3 regions of the Nonomuraea sp. NPDC050547 genome follow, and region 3 is predicted to be linked to each of the others. Evidence: riboswitches for the same ligand, from Rfam matches in the RefSeq annotation. Region 3 holds a riboswitch; each other region holds the start of a gene.

Region 1 (5,207 bases), on a different contig from region 3:
GGCGATGTCCCAGGTGACGACCTGGTCGCCGGCCCGCTTGAGCAGGCTCTTCCCGTCGAAGGCCAGGTGGTAGGCGGCCGACGGCACGATCTCCGGGTCGGTGAACACGCTCACCTCCGGCTGGGCCAGCGAATGCTGCAGCGCGGTCCTGGCCTCGAAGACCGGCGACAGGCTCCAGGCCGCCACGCTCAGCCGCATCGCCGCCTGCGGGTCCGTCGCGCGCATCGCCTCTGCCCGCGCCGCCACCGCCCGCGCGTTGGCCTGCGCGAGCTGCTTGCTCAGGTCCTGGCTCTGCCGTACGGCCAGCACCGACGCCGAGACGGCGACCGCCAGCAGCGCCGCCATCGCGGCCAGGGCCAGCCCGCGCCGGCGCCCGCGCCGCCTGGCCTGGGCGGCGCTGCGGTCGAGGAAGTCGCGTTCGAGGGCGTTGAGGTCCAGGTGGCGGCGCGTGGTGGCGGCCCAGCCGAGCGCGGTGTCCAGGGCGCTGCCGTGGTAGAGGTCGGCGGCGCGGCGGCGGTGGGCCTGCCAGTGGAGCGCGGCGCCGCGCAGCCTGCCGTGCACGGCCAGGCCGTCGCGGTCGTCGGCCACCCAGGAGCGCAGCCTGGGCCAGGCGTGGTAGAGCGCGGCGCTGGCCGGGGCCACCAGGTCGTCGGAGACGGCCACGAGCTTGCCGGTCTCGGTGTCCTCGGGGGCGACCTTGAGGCTGCGCCGTACCAGGAGGCCGGCTTCCGCGAAGTGGGTCAGCACGCCGAGGTCCTCGGCCTCGTCGCGCGGGATGCGGCGGAGCGTCTCGCCGTCGAGCATCCGCAGCAGGAGACCGGGCACGGCGCGCTGCTGTTCGGGGGTGAGCGCGGCGTAGACCTCCTCGGCGACCTCGCCGAGCGGCCGCTCACCGCCGAGGCCGTCCGGCGGCCTGACCTCGGCCGCCAGCTCCGCGCCCGCGCTCGGCTCCGCGCTGCCCAGCAGCCCGAGGAGCAGTTCGGGGGCGGTGGGGCGCCCGGCGGGGTCCTTGGCCAGCGCGCGGGCGACCAGCGAGCGCAGCGGCTCGGCCAGGTCGCCGGGGTCGGGGTCGACCGTGAGCACCCGGTGCATGACGCCCCCGAGGCTCTCGGCCTGGAACGGGTCCTCGCCCGTGGCGGCGAACAGCACCACGCCGCCCCAGGCGAACACGTCGGCGGGCGGCCCGGCGCGGCGGCCGGTGAAGACCTCGGGGGCCATGTAGGTGGGGGTGCCGCCGATGAAGCTCGTGCTGGCCCCGTCGGTGGTGCGCGCGACGCCGAAGTCGATCACCCGGGGCCCGTCCGGCCCGAGCAGCACGTTCTCCGGCTTGAGGTCGCGGTGCACGACGCCCGAGCTGTGGACGGCCGCCAGCGCGGTGGCCAGCGCGACGGCCAGCCTGAGCAGGGAGTCGCCGGAGTAGGGGCCGTGGCGTTCGAGCGCCTGGCGCAGGTTGGGGCCCTCGACGAACTCGCTGACGATGTACGGCCGCTCGGCGTCCAGCCTGGCCTCGACCACGCGGGCGGTGCAGAAGGAGGCCACCCTGCCGGCCGCCGCGGCCTCCTTGGCCAGTTGCCCGCTCAGCCCGCCGTGCAGGACCTTCACCGCGAAGCGACGGCCCTCGGCGTCGTAGGCGTCGTAGACGACGCCCTGGCCGCCCGCGCCGAGCCGGCCGGCCAGCCAGTAGCCGCCAAGCCGTTCGGGGTCACCGGGCACCAAGCGCATCGTCACTGCCCCTTAGATGCGCACAACGCGGAATTGGTTGCCGGCCGCAACGCCACAGGTCCCTCGCGCGCCTCGAGGGACCCGTGCGTCATGATCATTATGACAGGGGTTTCCACTCCGTACGCAGCACGGACATCGTCACCGAGTCGTACCACTGTCCCTCCCACAGCAGCGCGTCACGCAGCACGCCCTCCCGCACGAAGCCGGACTTCTCGTAGACGTGCTTGGCGCGGTCGTTGAAATCGTATACGCCCAGCTCGATGCGGTGCAGAGGGGTTGTGGCGAACGCGTGGCCGAGCACCAGGCGGATGGCTTCTGTGCCGTAGCCCTTGCCGAACGCCCGCGCGCCGACCAGGGCGATGCGCAGGTTGCACGACAGGTTGTCCTTGTCGAGCTCGTTGAGCACGATCTCGCCGACGTACCCGTCCGCGGCCATGATGGCCAGGTCGAGCCGGTCCTCGTGGTCGCGCCGGGTGGTGTACCACTCCAGGGCCGCCTTGGGGGAGATCCCGTCGCGGGCATGGGAGCCCGTGAGCCGGGCGACCTCGGGGTCGTCGCAGAGCTCGATCAGGCCCTCGACGTGTTCGGGCCCGACGGGTACGAGGGTGACCCGGTCACCGGCGAGGGTGGGTTTGTTCGCGAACATTTCCCTAATTTATAGAGCCTCGTAAATGGTTGTCGCCGTGTTTTCCGGGGTGGCCGTGGAGACGTCGAGCCGCAGGTCGGCGAGCTGCAGGAAGTACGGCTCGCGCCGCGCCCGCATGGCGGAGGGCGAGAACTCCGGGCGGTGGTCGGACGAGCGCATCCGCTGGGCCAGGATCTCGTCGGGGGCGTCCAGCCAGACCACGAAGGCCGCGCGCAGCGCCTCGCGCACCCGCGGATCCTCCACGGTGCTGGCCGCCGCCGCGATCACCTGGGGCGGCTCGGTCAGCGCGTGGAGCACGTGCTCGGCCTCCCTCCGGTGCAGCACGTCCGCGCCCTCCGCCTTCGCGATCTCGGCGGCGCTGGCGCCGTAGCGCCCGCGCAGGTACGGGTCGCTGTCGCTGAGCGGCACGCCCAGCTCGCGGGCCAGCAGTTTCCCGACGGTCGTCTTGCCCGAGCCCATGAGCCCGATCACGACGACAGGTTTGTTCTTCGACATGGGGATAGGTGTTTCCTCTGGAGGTGCGTTATGACAATCGCCGGAGGCATCATCCTCATCATGCTCGGCGCGATCCTGACCTGGGCGGTCGAGTTCGACCTCGCCGGTCTTGACATCAATGTGATCGGCGTCGTCCTCATGATCGGTGGTCTGGCCGGGTTGCTGTTCGGCCTGTACCGGATGCACGTTACCCGCAGGGTGATCGAGGAGCCGATTCACGAGGACCCGCACGCTCGCCGTACGACGACGGTCTACGAGGAGCGTCGCCGTATCGACGAGCCGCCGCTGTAAGGGTCTTGTGCGTACCCCGGGTCGCCGGGGTACGGTGGCGCGGTCCGAACGCGGGAGCCCGGTGCAACGGGCTGAGAGGACGGCTGGAGCAGCCGCCGACCGCCAGAACCTGATCCGGGTAATGCCGGCGAAGGGAGTTTGCGCGATGAGTGACGCGCGCTTTTCCAAGATCCATCTCGGTGATCTGCGGGTGCCCATGCGGCGGGTGCATCTGTCGAACGGGACGTCGGTGGAGCTGTACGACACCTCCGGGCCGGACAACCCCGACATCACGCGGGGCCTGCCGCGGCTGCGGGAGGTGTGGGTGCTCGAACGCGGCGACGTCGCCCGCTACGGCGGACGCCAGGTGCGGCCCATCGACGACGGCTTCAAGGAGCAGGAGGCCTGGGCTCGCGCGAACACCGAGGTCTTCCCCGGCGACGGGCACAAGCCGCTGCGGGCCACCGGGGCGCCCGTGACCCAGCTCGCCTACGCGCGGCGGGGCGTGGTCACCAAGGAGATGGAGTTCGTCGCGGTCAGGGAGGGAGTGAGCGGCGAGTTCGTGCGCAAGGAGGTGGCGGCCGGCCGGGCGATCATCCCGGCCAACGTCAACCATCCGGAGAGCGAGCCGATGGTCATCGGCCGCAACTTCCACGTGAAGATCAACGCCAACATCGGCAACTCCGCGGTCGCCTCCTCGATCTCCGAGGAGGTGGAGAAGATGACCTGGGCCACCCGGTGGGGCGCCGACACCGTGATGGATCTGTCCACCGGCCGCAACATCCACACCACCCGCGAGTGGATCATCAGGAACGCGCCGGTGCCGATCGGGACCGTCCCGATCTACCAGGCGCTGGAGAAGGTCGGCGGCGTGGCGGCCGACCTGTCGTGGGAGGTCTACCGGGACACGCTGGTCGAGCAGTGCGAGCAGGGTGTCGACTACATGACCGTGCACGCCGGGGTACGGCTGGCGTACGTGCCGCTGACCGCGCGGCGCAAGACCGGCATCGTCTCGCGCGGCGGCTCGATCATGGCGGCGTGGTGCCTGGCCCACCACCGGGAGAGCTTCCTGTATGAGAACTTCGAGGAGATGTGCGAGCTGCTGGCGGGCTACGACGTGGCCTTCTCGCTCGGGGACGGCCTGCGGCCCGGCTCGATCGCCGACGCCAACGACGAGGCGCAGTTCGCGGAGCTGCGCACGCTGGGCGAGCTGACGAAGATCGCCCGTGCGCGCGACGTGCAGGTCATGATCGAGGGGCCGGGCCACGTGCCCATGCACAAGATCAAGGAGAACGTGGACCTGCAGCGCGAGATCTGCGACGACGCCCCGTTCTACACGCTGGGCCCGCTGGTGACCGACGTCGCGCCGGGCTACGACCACATCACCTCGGGCATCGGCGCCGCGATGATCGGCTGGTACGGCACCGCCATGCTCTGCTACGTCACCCCCAAGGAGCATCTGGGCCTGCCGGACAAGGACGATGTCAAGACCGGCGTCATCACCTACAAGATCGCGGCCCATGCCGCCGACCTCGCCAAGGGGCACCCCCGGGCGCAGGAGTGGGACGACGCGCTGTCGGACGCCCGTTTCGAGTTCCGCTGGGAGGACCAGTTCAACCTGTCGCTGGATCCGGTGACGGCGCGGGCGTTCCACGACGCGACGCTTCCGGCCGAGCCCGCCAAGACCGCGCATTTCTGCAGTATGTGCGGGCCGAAGTTCTGTTCGATGAAGATCACCCACGATGTCCGGAAATATGCGGAGGAGCATGGGTTGACGGACTCCGCGGCCATCCAGGTGGGCATGGCGGAGAAGGCGGTGGAGTTCACCGAAAGGGGCGGTGAGGTCTATCTGGATCCGGCGGACCCAAAATAGCGAGTAGGACTCATATTGGGTCTTGACTGGCGTCTGTAAGGAGCCCACGCTGAGGGCGTGATCAGCCGCATACTCGCCGTCCTGGTCGCCATCGCCCTGCTCGCGATACCCGCCCCCGCGTTATCCCGCAGCGAGCAGCCCGTGAGCGGCTTCATCGACGCGCACAGTCACCTGATGTCCTACGAAGCGTTCGGCGGCAAG
Region 2 (5,207 bases), on a different contig from region 3:
TCGGCCGGCAGGAGCCTGCCCTCGGCGACCCCGACCTGGAGCCGCTGCTGGCGGCGGCGAACGACCTGCTGTCGGGGGGCAAGCGGCTGCGCCCGGCGTTCTGCTACTGGGGCTGGCGCGGCGCGGGCGGCGAGGACGGGCCCGGCATCTTCGCCGCGGCGGCCTCACTGGAGCTGCTGCAGGCCAGCGCGCTGGTCCACGACGACGTCATGGACAAGAGCGATCTGCGCCGCGGCATGCCGTCGGCGCACCGCCGTTTCCAGGCGCTGCACGAGAAGGCCGGCTGGCACGGCGCGGCCGAGCAGTTCGGCGAGGGCGCCGCGATCCTGCTGGGCAACCTGCTGCTCATCTGGTCGGGCGAGATGTGGCGCACCAGCTCGCTGCCGCCGGAGTCGCTGGCGGCCGCGCAGCCGTTGCACGACCACATGCGCACCGAGCTGATGTGCGGCCAGTACCTGGACCTGCTGGAGCAGGCCCACGGCGAGAACTCCTTCGACTCGGCGCTGCGCGTGGCGCTGTACAAGAGCGGCAAGTACTCGGTGGAGCAGCCGTTGCGGCTCGGGCTCGTGCTCGCGGCCCGCAGCGCGCAGCCGTGGATCGACGAGCTCTGCGTGGAGTACGGCCGGCGCGTCGGCATCGCCTTCCAGCTGCGCGACGACATCCTGGGCGTGTTCGGCGACCCCGCGCAGACGGGCAAGCCGGCCGGGGACGACCTGCGCGAGGGCAAGCGGACGATGCTGGTGGCCAAGACGCTGGCGGCCGCCTCTTCCGACGACGCCCAGATCGTGCGCCGCCTGCTGGGTGATCCGGCGCTGGACGAGCAGGGGGTGGCGACGCTGCGCGGCATCATCGCCGACACCGGGGCGCTGCAGGAGTGCGAGGACCTGATCGCGTCCTACCTGGACGAGGCGCTCGCGGCGCTGGCCAGGGCGCCGATCACGGAGGAGGCGCGGGCGGCGCTGGACGGCCTGGCCGTCGCCGCCACGTCCCGCAAGTCCTGACCTTCCTGATCGCCCGCTCCAGGCACTCCGGCAGAAGGGCGAAGCCGTACGTCTGACCGACGCACGGCCCCGAACACCTACCGCATCAGGCGGCGGACAGCCGCTTGGCGAACTCGGCCGCCGCGGCGCCCGGGTCGGGCGCCTCGGTGATGGCACGGACGACCACGGCGCGGCGCACCCCGTAGGAGAGCACCTCGTCGAGGTTGTCCAGGTCGATGCCGCCGATGCCGAACCACGGCCGGTCCGTGCCGAGCGCCGCCGCGTGCCTCAGCAGCGCGGGTCCGGGCGCGTGGCGTCCGGGCTTGGTCGGCGTCGGCCAGATCGGGCCGCAGCAGTAGTAGTCGACGCCCGGCTCCACCGCGGCGGCGGAAGCCTCCGCGGCGGAGTGGGTGGACCGTCCGATGACGATGTCGTCGCCGAGGATCTCTCGCGCGACCGTCACGGGAAGGTCGTCCTGCCCCAGGTGGAGCACGTCTGGTCGGGCCGCGTAGGCGATGTCGGCCCGGTCGTTGACGGCGAGCAGTTTGCCGTGCCGGTCGCAGGCGTCGCGGAAGACCTCGAGCAGCGCGAGCTCTTCGCGCGCCTCGAGTCCCTTCTCCCGCAACTGGACGATGTCCACGCCGTTGGCCAGCACGGCGTCGAGGAAGTCGGCCAGGTCGCCGCGCCCTCGCCGCCCGTCGGTGCAGAGGTAGAGGCGGGCCTCAGAAACCGAGGGCTTGGGCACGCCGCTTGACCTCTGTGTGTCTACCGGCCTTGATCGCGTCAACGGGCGATCCTGGCAGTGAGTCATCTGGGGTGAAGAGCCAGCGCAGGGCTTCGGCCTCGTCGTAGCCGGCGTCCTGCAGCACGGTGAGCGTGCCTGGCAGGCCCTTCATCACTTCCTTTCCGTCGAGGAAGACCGCGGGCACCTGGGGCCCGCCGCTGCCTCGCCGTACGCCGAGGAGCTTGTGGTCTTTGAGGAGCTGCTTGGCCCGCCCGATCGTGAGATCCAGGCGCGCGGCCACTTCGGGGAGAGTGAGCCACTCGCTGACGAGCTGGTCGGTCTCCCGGTCGATCTGTGCAACAGAAAGCGTCACGAAACCACAACTACCACATGGAGTGCTTGCTCAAACAACACAATCTCGTAGGGTCACATCCGGATCTACCAGGCGTTCCACATCAAGACGGGCGCCAGCCTCGATGAGACGGCGGCCCTGGACGAGGTCGCGGGGCCGATCGGCGGCCAGCACGGCGGTGATCCGATCTTCTGAGGTCAGCCACACCGCCGACCACTTCTGCCCCTCGCGGTACACGACCCGGCCGCCCGCCGGGTGGTATCCGGCGTACTGCAGCATGTGACCGAACTGCTCCGACCAGAAGTACGGCACCGGGTCGTAGACCGCCTTCTCGCCCAGCAGCGTGGCGGCGGCGACGTCGGGAGAGTTGAGCGCGGTGTCCCAGTGCTCGACCCGCATCCGGGTCTGGAACCGGCGCGACCACCAGTTGGCGCAGTCGCCGACGGCCACCACGCCGGGCAGGGAGGTACGCAGGTGCTCGTCGGTGACGACGCCGTTGTGCAGGTCGATGTCGGCGTCGGCGAGCCATTCGAGCACCGGGCGGGCGCCGATGCCGGACACCACCACATGGGCGGGCACGAACTCGCCGCCGACCAGCTCCACACCGCCTTCGACGACCTCGCTGACCATCGTGCCGAGCCGCAGGTCGACGCCCTCGTACCAGGGCAGCGTGCGCGCGCCCATCTCGCCGATCGCGTGCGACAGCGGCGTTCCCGCCGCCTCGATCACGGTGACCACGCAGCCCGCCTTGCGCGCCGCGGTCGCCACCTCGGCGCCGATCCAGCCCGCGCCCACCACGGCCACCCGCGCGCCGGGCACCAGGGCGGCCCGCAGCACGTGGGCGTCGTCGAGCGTACGCAGGACCAGCTGGGGGCCCTCGCCCGGCAGCCGGATCGGCTCGGAGCCCGTCGCGATCACCAGGCCGTCGTAGGGCAGGTCGCCCTCGGTGGTCTCGACCACGCCCTCACGCAGGCTCTTCGCGGCCACGCCCGGCCGGAAGTCGGCCCGCAGGGCGGCCAGGTCGGTGTCGACGAAGCTGTCGTCGCTCGTGCCCAGCAGCACCGCCTTCGACAGGGGTGGACGGTCGTAGGGCCGGTGCCTCTCCTCGCCGAGGAGAGTGATCCTTCCTTCGAACCCGCGCCCGCGCAGCGATTCGACACTGCGTACTCCGGCCAGGCCGGCTCCCACCACCACCACGTGATCCACGGTTCCGACCATACCGGGGTCAATCGTGAGAGTGCCTGCCGAGGCCGTAGGCTGGGACCGTAAGACGCGCGGGAGTCCGGCCTTAACCGGACTGAGAGGAAGGCTTCATCGGGCCTTCGACCGCAAGACACCTGATCCGGATCATGCCGGCGTAGGGAGCGGACATGCACGTGATCGTGGGCGGCGGCGTCGTCGGGCTCAGCGTGGCCTGGCGCCTTGCCCGCTCAGGACGGCCCGTCACCGTCGTCGACCCCGCGCCCGCCTCGGGCGCCACCCACGCCGCCGCGGGGATGCTCGCGCCGGTGAGCGAGGTCACGTTCACCGAGGAGCCGTTGCTGCGCCTGGGCGCGGCCTCCCTGGCGCGCTGGCCCGGCTTCGCCGCCGAGCTGACCGCCGACGCGGGCCTCGCCGCCGGGGCGCTCGACTACCGCGCCGACGGCACGCTCGACGTGGCCTTCGGCGCCGACGACCTGGCCGTCCTGGAGGAGACGGCGGGCTTCATGGAGAAGCTGGGGCTGCGGGTCGAACGACTCAGCGGGCGCGAGTGCCGCCGCCTGGAGCCCATGCTCGCGCCGTCCGTGCGCGGCGGCCTCCTGGCGCCCGACGACGCCTGGGTGGACCCGCGCAGGGTCGCCGGCGCGCTGCTGGCCGCCTTGGAGCGCCTCGGGGTCCCGATCGTGCGGGCGCGGGTGCGCGAGCTGCTGCGCGGCGATGAGGGCGTCCAGGGGGTACGGCTGAGCCCGGGTGACACCGGTGACGGGGCGCACCGGGAGGCCGGTGGCGGCCCTTACCGGCAGGAGCGCGGCGAGCCTTACCGGGAGGAACACGGCGGCCCGTTCCGGGAGGAGCTGCGCGCCGAGCGGGTGGTGCTGGCGGCGGGAGCGTGGAGCGGGTCGCTGGCCCCGGTGCCGGTGCGGCCGGTGAAGGGGCAGATTCTTCGCCTGCGCTCGCCGGAGCCACTCCTGGGCAGGTGCGTGCGGGGCACGGTGCACGGCCTGCCCGTCTACCTGGTGCCGCGCGGCGACGGCGAGCTGGTCGTGGGAGCCACGCAGGAGGAGCTGGGCTTCGACACCCGGGTGACCGCGGGCGGGGTGTACGAGCTGCTGCGCGACGCCCGCGAGCTGGTGCCCGGGGTGACCGAGCTGGAGCTGGCGGAGGTGGTGGCGGGGCTGCGGCCCGGCACGCCGGACAACCTGCCGCTCGTCGGGCCGGGCGGTGAGCGGGGGCTGCTTCTGGCCAGCGGGCATCACCGGGGCGGGGTGCTGCTGGCTCCGCTCACGGCCGCCGTCCTCATGGGCGAGGAGCGCGAGCTGTCGTCGTTGTGCTCGCCCGCCCGGTTCGCACCCTGAACAGCCCTGCCGCCCCATACCGGCCGACCAACTACCCGCCTCCCGAAGCTCGCCTCCCCAAACCTGGCTTCCCGAATTTTCATCCCGAAGGGGGATATTTCATGAATGTGACGATCAACGGGGCCTCACATGAGGTGCCCCGCGGGACGACGGTGGCGCAGGCCGTACGGACGCTGACGGAAGCCACCAAGGGGGTCGCGGTGGCCGTGAACGACGAGGTGGTCACGCGCAGTTCGTGGGAGACCACGGCGCTGGCCGACCGCGACCGGGTCGAGGTGCTGACGGCGGTGCAGGGTGGATGAGCTGATCATCGGCGGGGAGAAGTTCGCCTCCCGCCTCATCATGGGCACCGGCGGCGCCCCCTCGCTGGACGTGCTCGACCAGGCGCTGGCCGCCTCGGGCACCGAGCTGACCACGGTGGCGATGCGGCGGCTCGACCCGTCCGCGCCCGGATCCGTGCTCGACGTGCTGCGCGAGCGCGGCATCAAGGTGCTGCCCAACACCGCGGGATGCTTCACCGCGGGCGAGGCCGTGCTGACCGCCCGGCTGGCCCGCGAGGCGCTCGGCACCAACTGGGTCAAGCTCGAGGTCATCGC
Region 3 (5,207 bases):
GACCACAGCTGGGTCTCGGTGGGCTCGTCGGTGGCGGTGAACAGCACGCTCTCGCCGTCCACGGACCGCACCGCCAGCAGGTTCAGGCCGGGCGGGGTGACGGGCCGCCCGCCGTACAGGAGGGTGCGGGTGTCGTCGCGGTCGTCGCTCGTGAGCCACACCCCCTTCCCGGTACGGCGCGGCAGACCCGGCACCAGCGTCACCCAGGCGGCGTCACGCTGCTCGGCCAGCAGTTCCGTCCGCCCGGTGGCGGGATCGACGGCGAGAATCCGGACCCGGCGCTGGTCGCGGCTCTGCACGGCGGCGTAGGGCCCGTGCGCGTCCCAGCCCGCGGCGGTCAGGTACTCGTCGTCGGCCTCGACGCGGATCCGTGTGCCGTCGAGATCGACGATCCACAACGTCACGTCGGCGTTGGCGGTCCCCACGGCCGGATAGGGGAAGGAGCGCGACGGCCGGGACGGGTCGGACGGATCGGCGAGATGCCAGCGCTGGACGGGCGCGGTGTCCACCCGCGCCACCAGCAACCGCCGCCCGTCGGGCGCCCACCAGAAGCCCTCGCGCCGCCCCATCGACTCGGGTGCGACGTACTCGGGCAGCCCCCACGTCACCTCGGGCCCGTCGGGCTCGGCCACGGCCCGGTCGCCGTCGCCGTCCACGCCGATGACCCGGAGCGCGCCCGCGCTGACGTAGGCGACGCGCTCGCCCGTGGGGTCGGGCCGGGGGGCGCGCACCGGTTCCGCGGAGGGCAGCGCGCCCTCGGCCGTGCACAGCTGCCCGTCGCGCTCGAAGGCCAGGACCCGGCCGTCGTCGTCGGCCGCGTACGCGGTGATGCCGGGCCCCGCCACCAGGCGTTCCTCGCCCTGGGCATGCGCCCACAGACTGCTGTCACGCAGGAAGAAGACGGTACGCCCGTCGGCGGAGACGGTGAAGGAGGACGGCCGGCCGAGCGTGAACCGCTCGGTGCGCGCGAGCTGGCTGAGAAAGGTCATGAACGCAGCATGGCCGCCCCCGTGATCACGGGAAGCGGCCTTCTCCATCTTCATTCTACCAGGCTGGTGTCTCCCAGCGACTCCAGCAAGGTGCGCAGCAGCCCCGCCAGCTGATCGCGCTCGGCGGGACCGAGGGCGGCCAGCAGGCGGTCCTCGTTGTCCACGTGCGCCCCGACGAGCCGGTCGACCAGCTCAAGACCCTGCGGCGTGAGCCGGATCCGCACCGACCTGCGGTCGCCGCTGGCCCTGACGCGTTCGACGAGGTCCTTGGCCTCCATGCGGTCGATCCGGTTGGTGATCGCGCCCGAGGTGACCATGGCCGCCTTGAGCAGTTCCCCCGCGCTCAGCTCGTACGGCGCGCCGGACCTGCGCAGCGTGGCCAGCACGTCGAACTCCCACCGCTCCAGCCCGTGCTCCTGGAAGAACGCCTTGAGCTCGCCGCCGAACAGCAGGCTGAGCCGGGAGACTCGGCCGATGACCCCCATCGGGGAGGGGTCGATGTCGGGGCGTTCCCTCTTCCACTGGGCCAGCAGCATGTCCACCGCGTCACTCATGCGAAACCTCTTAGCGTTCATAGACTTGACGTTCACACAATAAAGTGATGATATCTCAACGTTGAGATTATCAATGAGAGGTGATCAGCGTGTCCATCGTCACGCAAGAAGAGGTCTCACTGAAGGAATGGCTGGCCGTGGCTGCCGTGGCCGTGGGCACGTTCGCCATGGTCACCGTGGAGCAGCTGCCCGTGGGCCTGCTCACCGCCATCGGCGGCTCCTTGGACATCTCCGAGGGCGCCGCCGGGCTCATGGTGACCGTGCCCGGCCTGGTCGCCTCCGCCACCGCGCCCCTGCTGCCCGTGGCGATCGGGCGGCTGGACCGGCGTACCGTGCTGATCGGGTTGCTCAGCCTGATGGTGGTGGCCAACGCGGTCTCCGTGGTGGCGCCCAACTTCGGCGTCATGCTGGCCTCCCGGTTCCTGGTCGGCATCGGGATCGGCGGGTTCTGGGCGCTCGCGGCGGGCATCGCCGTACGGCTGGTGCCGGAACGTCATGTCGCGCGGGCCACCTCGCTGGCCTTCGGCGGCGCGACCGCGGCGAACGTGCTCGGCGTCCCGGCCGGGACGCTCATCGGCGGGCTCACCGACTGGCGGGTCGCCTTCGCCGCCGTCGGCGTGCTGGCCCTCCTGGTGGTCGGCGCGCTGCTGTGGCTGCTGCCGAGGATTCCCGCCACCGCCCCCGTCCGCCTGCGCGAACTGCCACGCCAGTTCCGCAACCCGGTCGTACGCGCCGCCGTCATCTCCACGTTCCTCGTGGTCAGCGGCCAGTACGCCGCCTTCACCTTCATCAGCCCGATCCTGCAGAACGTCTCCGGCGTGCCCGCCGACCTGATCGGCCCGGTCCTGCTCGGCTTCGGCGTCGCCGGAGTCGTCGGCACCTTCGTCGGCTCCTCCTGGGACGTCCGGCGCCGGGTCGTCACGCTGAGCGTGACCCTGGCCGTGATCATGGTGATCTTCCCGCTGGCCGGGACCACGCCGGTGACCGGCTCGATCCTGCTGCTGATCTGGGGCCTGGCCTACGGCGGCGCCCCCGTGGCCGTGCAGACCTGGATCCTGAAGGGCGCCGGACCCTCGGCCGAGGCGGCGACCGCGCTGAACACCACCGTCTTCAACCTGGCCATCGCCTTCGGCGCCGCGTTCGGCGGGATCGTGGCCGACAACCTGGCCATCACCGGCGCCCTGTGGTTCGGCGCCCTCCTGATGGGCCTCACCGCACTGGCGGCTGTTACTGTGAGCGCGCGACGCGGGGTGCCCGCCAAGGGCTGAGATCCAAACCCGTCGAACCTGATCTAGTTCGGACTAGCGAAGGGACTGTCGTGTTCACCGACGACGCCTGGAACCAAACCGCCGGCCTGCTGCGGGCCATCCACGAGCACCCGTTCAACACCGCCCTGGGCGACGGCACGCTCTCCCGTGAGCGCTTCGCCTTCTACATCGTCCAGGACGCCCGCTACCTGGAGGCGTTCGCCAAGGCCCTGGCCACCGCGGCCGTCAGGGCGGCGGACCCGGACGAGATGGCCTTCTGGTCGCAGGCCGCCCACGACGCCATCGCCGCCGAGCGCACCCTTCACGAGGGCTACATCGAGCAGTACGGCCTGACGGCCGCCGACCTGACCGGCGTGCCCACCTCGCCGACGGCCCTCGGCTACTCCTCCTGGCTGCAGGCCACCGCGCTGTCGGCGCCGTACCCGGTGCTGGCGGCGGCGGTGCTGCCCTGCTTCTGGATCTACGAGGACGTCGGCACCGCGCTGGTGGGCCGCAGCTCCGAGACCCATCCGTACCGCGCCTGGATCGCCACCTACGCCGACCCCGAGTACGCCGCGTCGGTCACCCGTGCCAAGCAGATCACCGACCGCCTCGCCGCCGAGGCCGACCCGGCGCTCCTGGAGCAGATGCGGGCGGCCTTCGTGAAGGCGGCGGAGTTCGAGTGGATGTTCTGGGACAGCGCCTGGCAACTGGAGTCCTGGCCTACCGCGAAGTGGCTTTAGCCGCCCGGATCAGCAGCACCACGACGGCGATCGAGCCGGCGGTGGTGAGCACGAGCTTGGCCCAGCTCGCGGCCGTCGCCCATGCGGGCATGGCGTCCAGGGCCGCGGCGACCAGCGCGTGCGTGTCCACGCCGGGCAGCACCGGCTCCAGGAAGCGGGCCGTGAACACCTGACCGGGAATGATGACGACGCCGAGCACGAGCAGGATCGGCTGGAAGATCCAGGACAGGATCCGGCCGATCCGCCTGCCGGTCAGGTTGAGCAGCGCCAGGGCCACCAGGATGACGATGATCACGATCGCCAGGCCCTCGCTGCCGGCGAAGCTGATGCCGTTCCGGGTCAGCAGCTCCAGGGGCTGGTTCTGGCGGGCCATCTCGGTCTCGGCGGCTCGCTGGGCGGCGGCGCCGTAGAAGGTCACGGAGTAGATCCCCAGCAGGAACGGGACCACGGTCAGTAGCTGGATCACCGCTGCGGCGATACGGGCGTTCATGGAAGTCTCCTCATTTTGAACTTAGTAAAACCCTAAGGCGTTGTTGAACTAAGTGCAATATGATGGCGGTATGTCGCTGACCAAAGAGCAGATCGTCCTGGCCGCCGTCGAGGTCCTGGACGCCGAGGGCGTGGCCGGCCTGAACATGCGGCGGCTCGGCGCCCAGCTCGACTCGGCCGCGACCGCCATGTACTACCACGTCAAGAGCAAGGACCGGCTCGTCGAGCTGGCCGCCGACCACGTCTTCGGCGAGATCGGGCTGCCCGACCCGGCCGCCATGGGCTGGCGCGAGGCCGCCGCCGAACTCGCCCGCGGCGCCCACGAGATGATCGTCCGCCACTTCTGGCTGATCCCGGCCATGAGCACCCACGTCATCTACGGCCCCAACAAGGCCCGCTACGACGAGCACTGCCTGACCGTCCACGAATCGGCCGGTTTCGCCGCGCCCGACGCCGACCGGGTCGCCGCGTCGATCCTGATGTTCGTGATCGGCGCCGCGCAGGGAGAGGCGGCCGAGTCGGCCCTGCGCGCGAAGGTGCGCCGCGCGGGCGCCGACGAGGAGAAGCGGATGGACGAGGCGATGACGGAAATGGTCGAGACCGCCCAGCGCTTCCCCCGCCTGCGGGCCCGCCTGGAGCCCGACTACCCCACCGGCGGCGACGCCTTCGAGTTCGGCCTCTCGTCGCTGCTGGACGGCCTCTTCACGCGCCTGACTTGACCTCAATCATGCTGGAGGTTGAAGGGTAGGGGCATGAGAGCCATTCATGTGCGAGAGTTCGGCGGCCCCGAAGTCCTGACGCCCGTCGAGGCGCCCGACCCGGTCCCCGGCGCGGGCGAGGTGGTCGTCGACCTGGCCGTCGCCGACGTCATCTATCTGGACACCCTGCTGCGGGCCGGTTGGGGCGCGGACTTCTTCCCCCGCGACCTTCCCTACGTGCCCGGCGGCGGCGGAGCGGGCGTGGTGTCGGCCGTGGGCGCGGGCGTCGACCCGTCGTGGACAGGGCGGCGGGTGGTGGCCAGGTCGTCCACCGGGTACGCCGAGCGGATCGCCGCCGCCGCGGGCGAGGTGGTCGAGATCCCGGACGGGCTGGGTTTCCGGGAGGCGGCGGCCGTACTGCATGACGGGGTGACGGCGCTGCTGCTCGCCCGTGACGGGGCGGTCGTGAAGGGGGAGTGGGTTCTGG

What was found. Region 3 has a riboswitch for thiamine pyrophosphate ahead of tenA (thiaminase II). Riboswitches for the same ligand answer to the same signal wherever they lie in the genome.
Region 1: another riboswitch for thiamine pyrophosphate. It lies ahead of thiC (phosphomethylpyrimidine synthase ThiC); the one in region 3 lies ahead of tenA (thiaminase II).
Region 2: another riboswitch for thiamine pyrophosphate. It lies ahead of thiO (glycine oxidase ThiO); the one in region 3 lies ahead of tenA (thiaminase II).

Annotation. Positions count from the first base shown of each region.
Region 1 is NZ_JBITGW010000011.1:65,490-70,696, reverse strand. It holds gene ACIBHY_RS26950 (protein kinase) at 1-1,722, opposite strand, end outside; gene ACIBHY_RS26945 (GNAT family N-acetyltransferase) at 1,820-2,368, opposite strand; gene ACIBHY_RS26940 (shikimate kinase) at 2,378-2,863, opposite strand; gene ACIBHY_RS26935 (DUF6458 family protein) at 2,894-3,154, shown strand; TPP riboswitch at 3,195-3,307, shown strand; gene thiC (phosphomethylpyrimidine synthase ThiC) at 3,300-5,006, shown strand; gene ACIBHY_RS26925 (Coagulation factor 5/8 type domain-containing protein) at 5,064-5,207, shown strand, end outside.
Region 2 is NZ_JBITGW010000001.1:421,007-426,213, reverse strand. It holds gene ACIBHY_RS01980 (polyprenyl synthetase family protein) at 1-1,001, shown strand, start outside; gene thiE (thiamine phosphate synthase) at 1,087-1,725, opposite strand; gene ACIBHY_RS01970 (Rv2175c family DNA-binding protein) at 1,703-2,077, opposite strand; gene ACIBHY_RS01965 (NAD(P)/FAD-dependent oxidoreductase) at 2,108-3,262, opposite strand; TPP riboswitch at 3,321-3,437, shown strand; gene thiO (glycine oxidase ThiO) at 3,427-4,611, shown strand; gene thiS (sulfur carrier protein ThiS) at 4,713-4,913, shown strand; gene ACIBHY_RS01950 (thiazole synthase) at 4,906-5,207, shown strand, end outside.
Region 3 is NZ_JBITGW010000007.1:202,263-207,469, forward strand. It holds gene ACIBHY_RS19370 (prolyl oligopeptidase family serine peptidase) at 1-989, opposite strand, end outside; gene ACIBHY_RS19375 (MarR family winged helix-turn-helix transcriptional regulator) at 1,040-1,543, opposite strand; gene ACIBHY_RS19380 (MFS transporter) at 1,633-2,811, shown strand; TPP riboswitch at 2,780-2,874, shown strand; gene tenA (thiaminase II) at 2,862-3,533, shown strand; gene ACIBHY_RS19390 (hypothetical protein) at 3,514-4,023, opposite strand; gene ACIBHY_RS19395 (TetR/AcrR family transcriptional regulator C-terminal domain-containing protein) at 4,094-4,741, shown strand; gene ACIBHY_RS19400 (zinc-binding dehydrogenase) at 4,775-5,207, shown strand, end outside.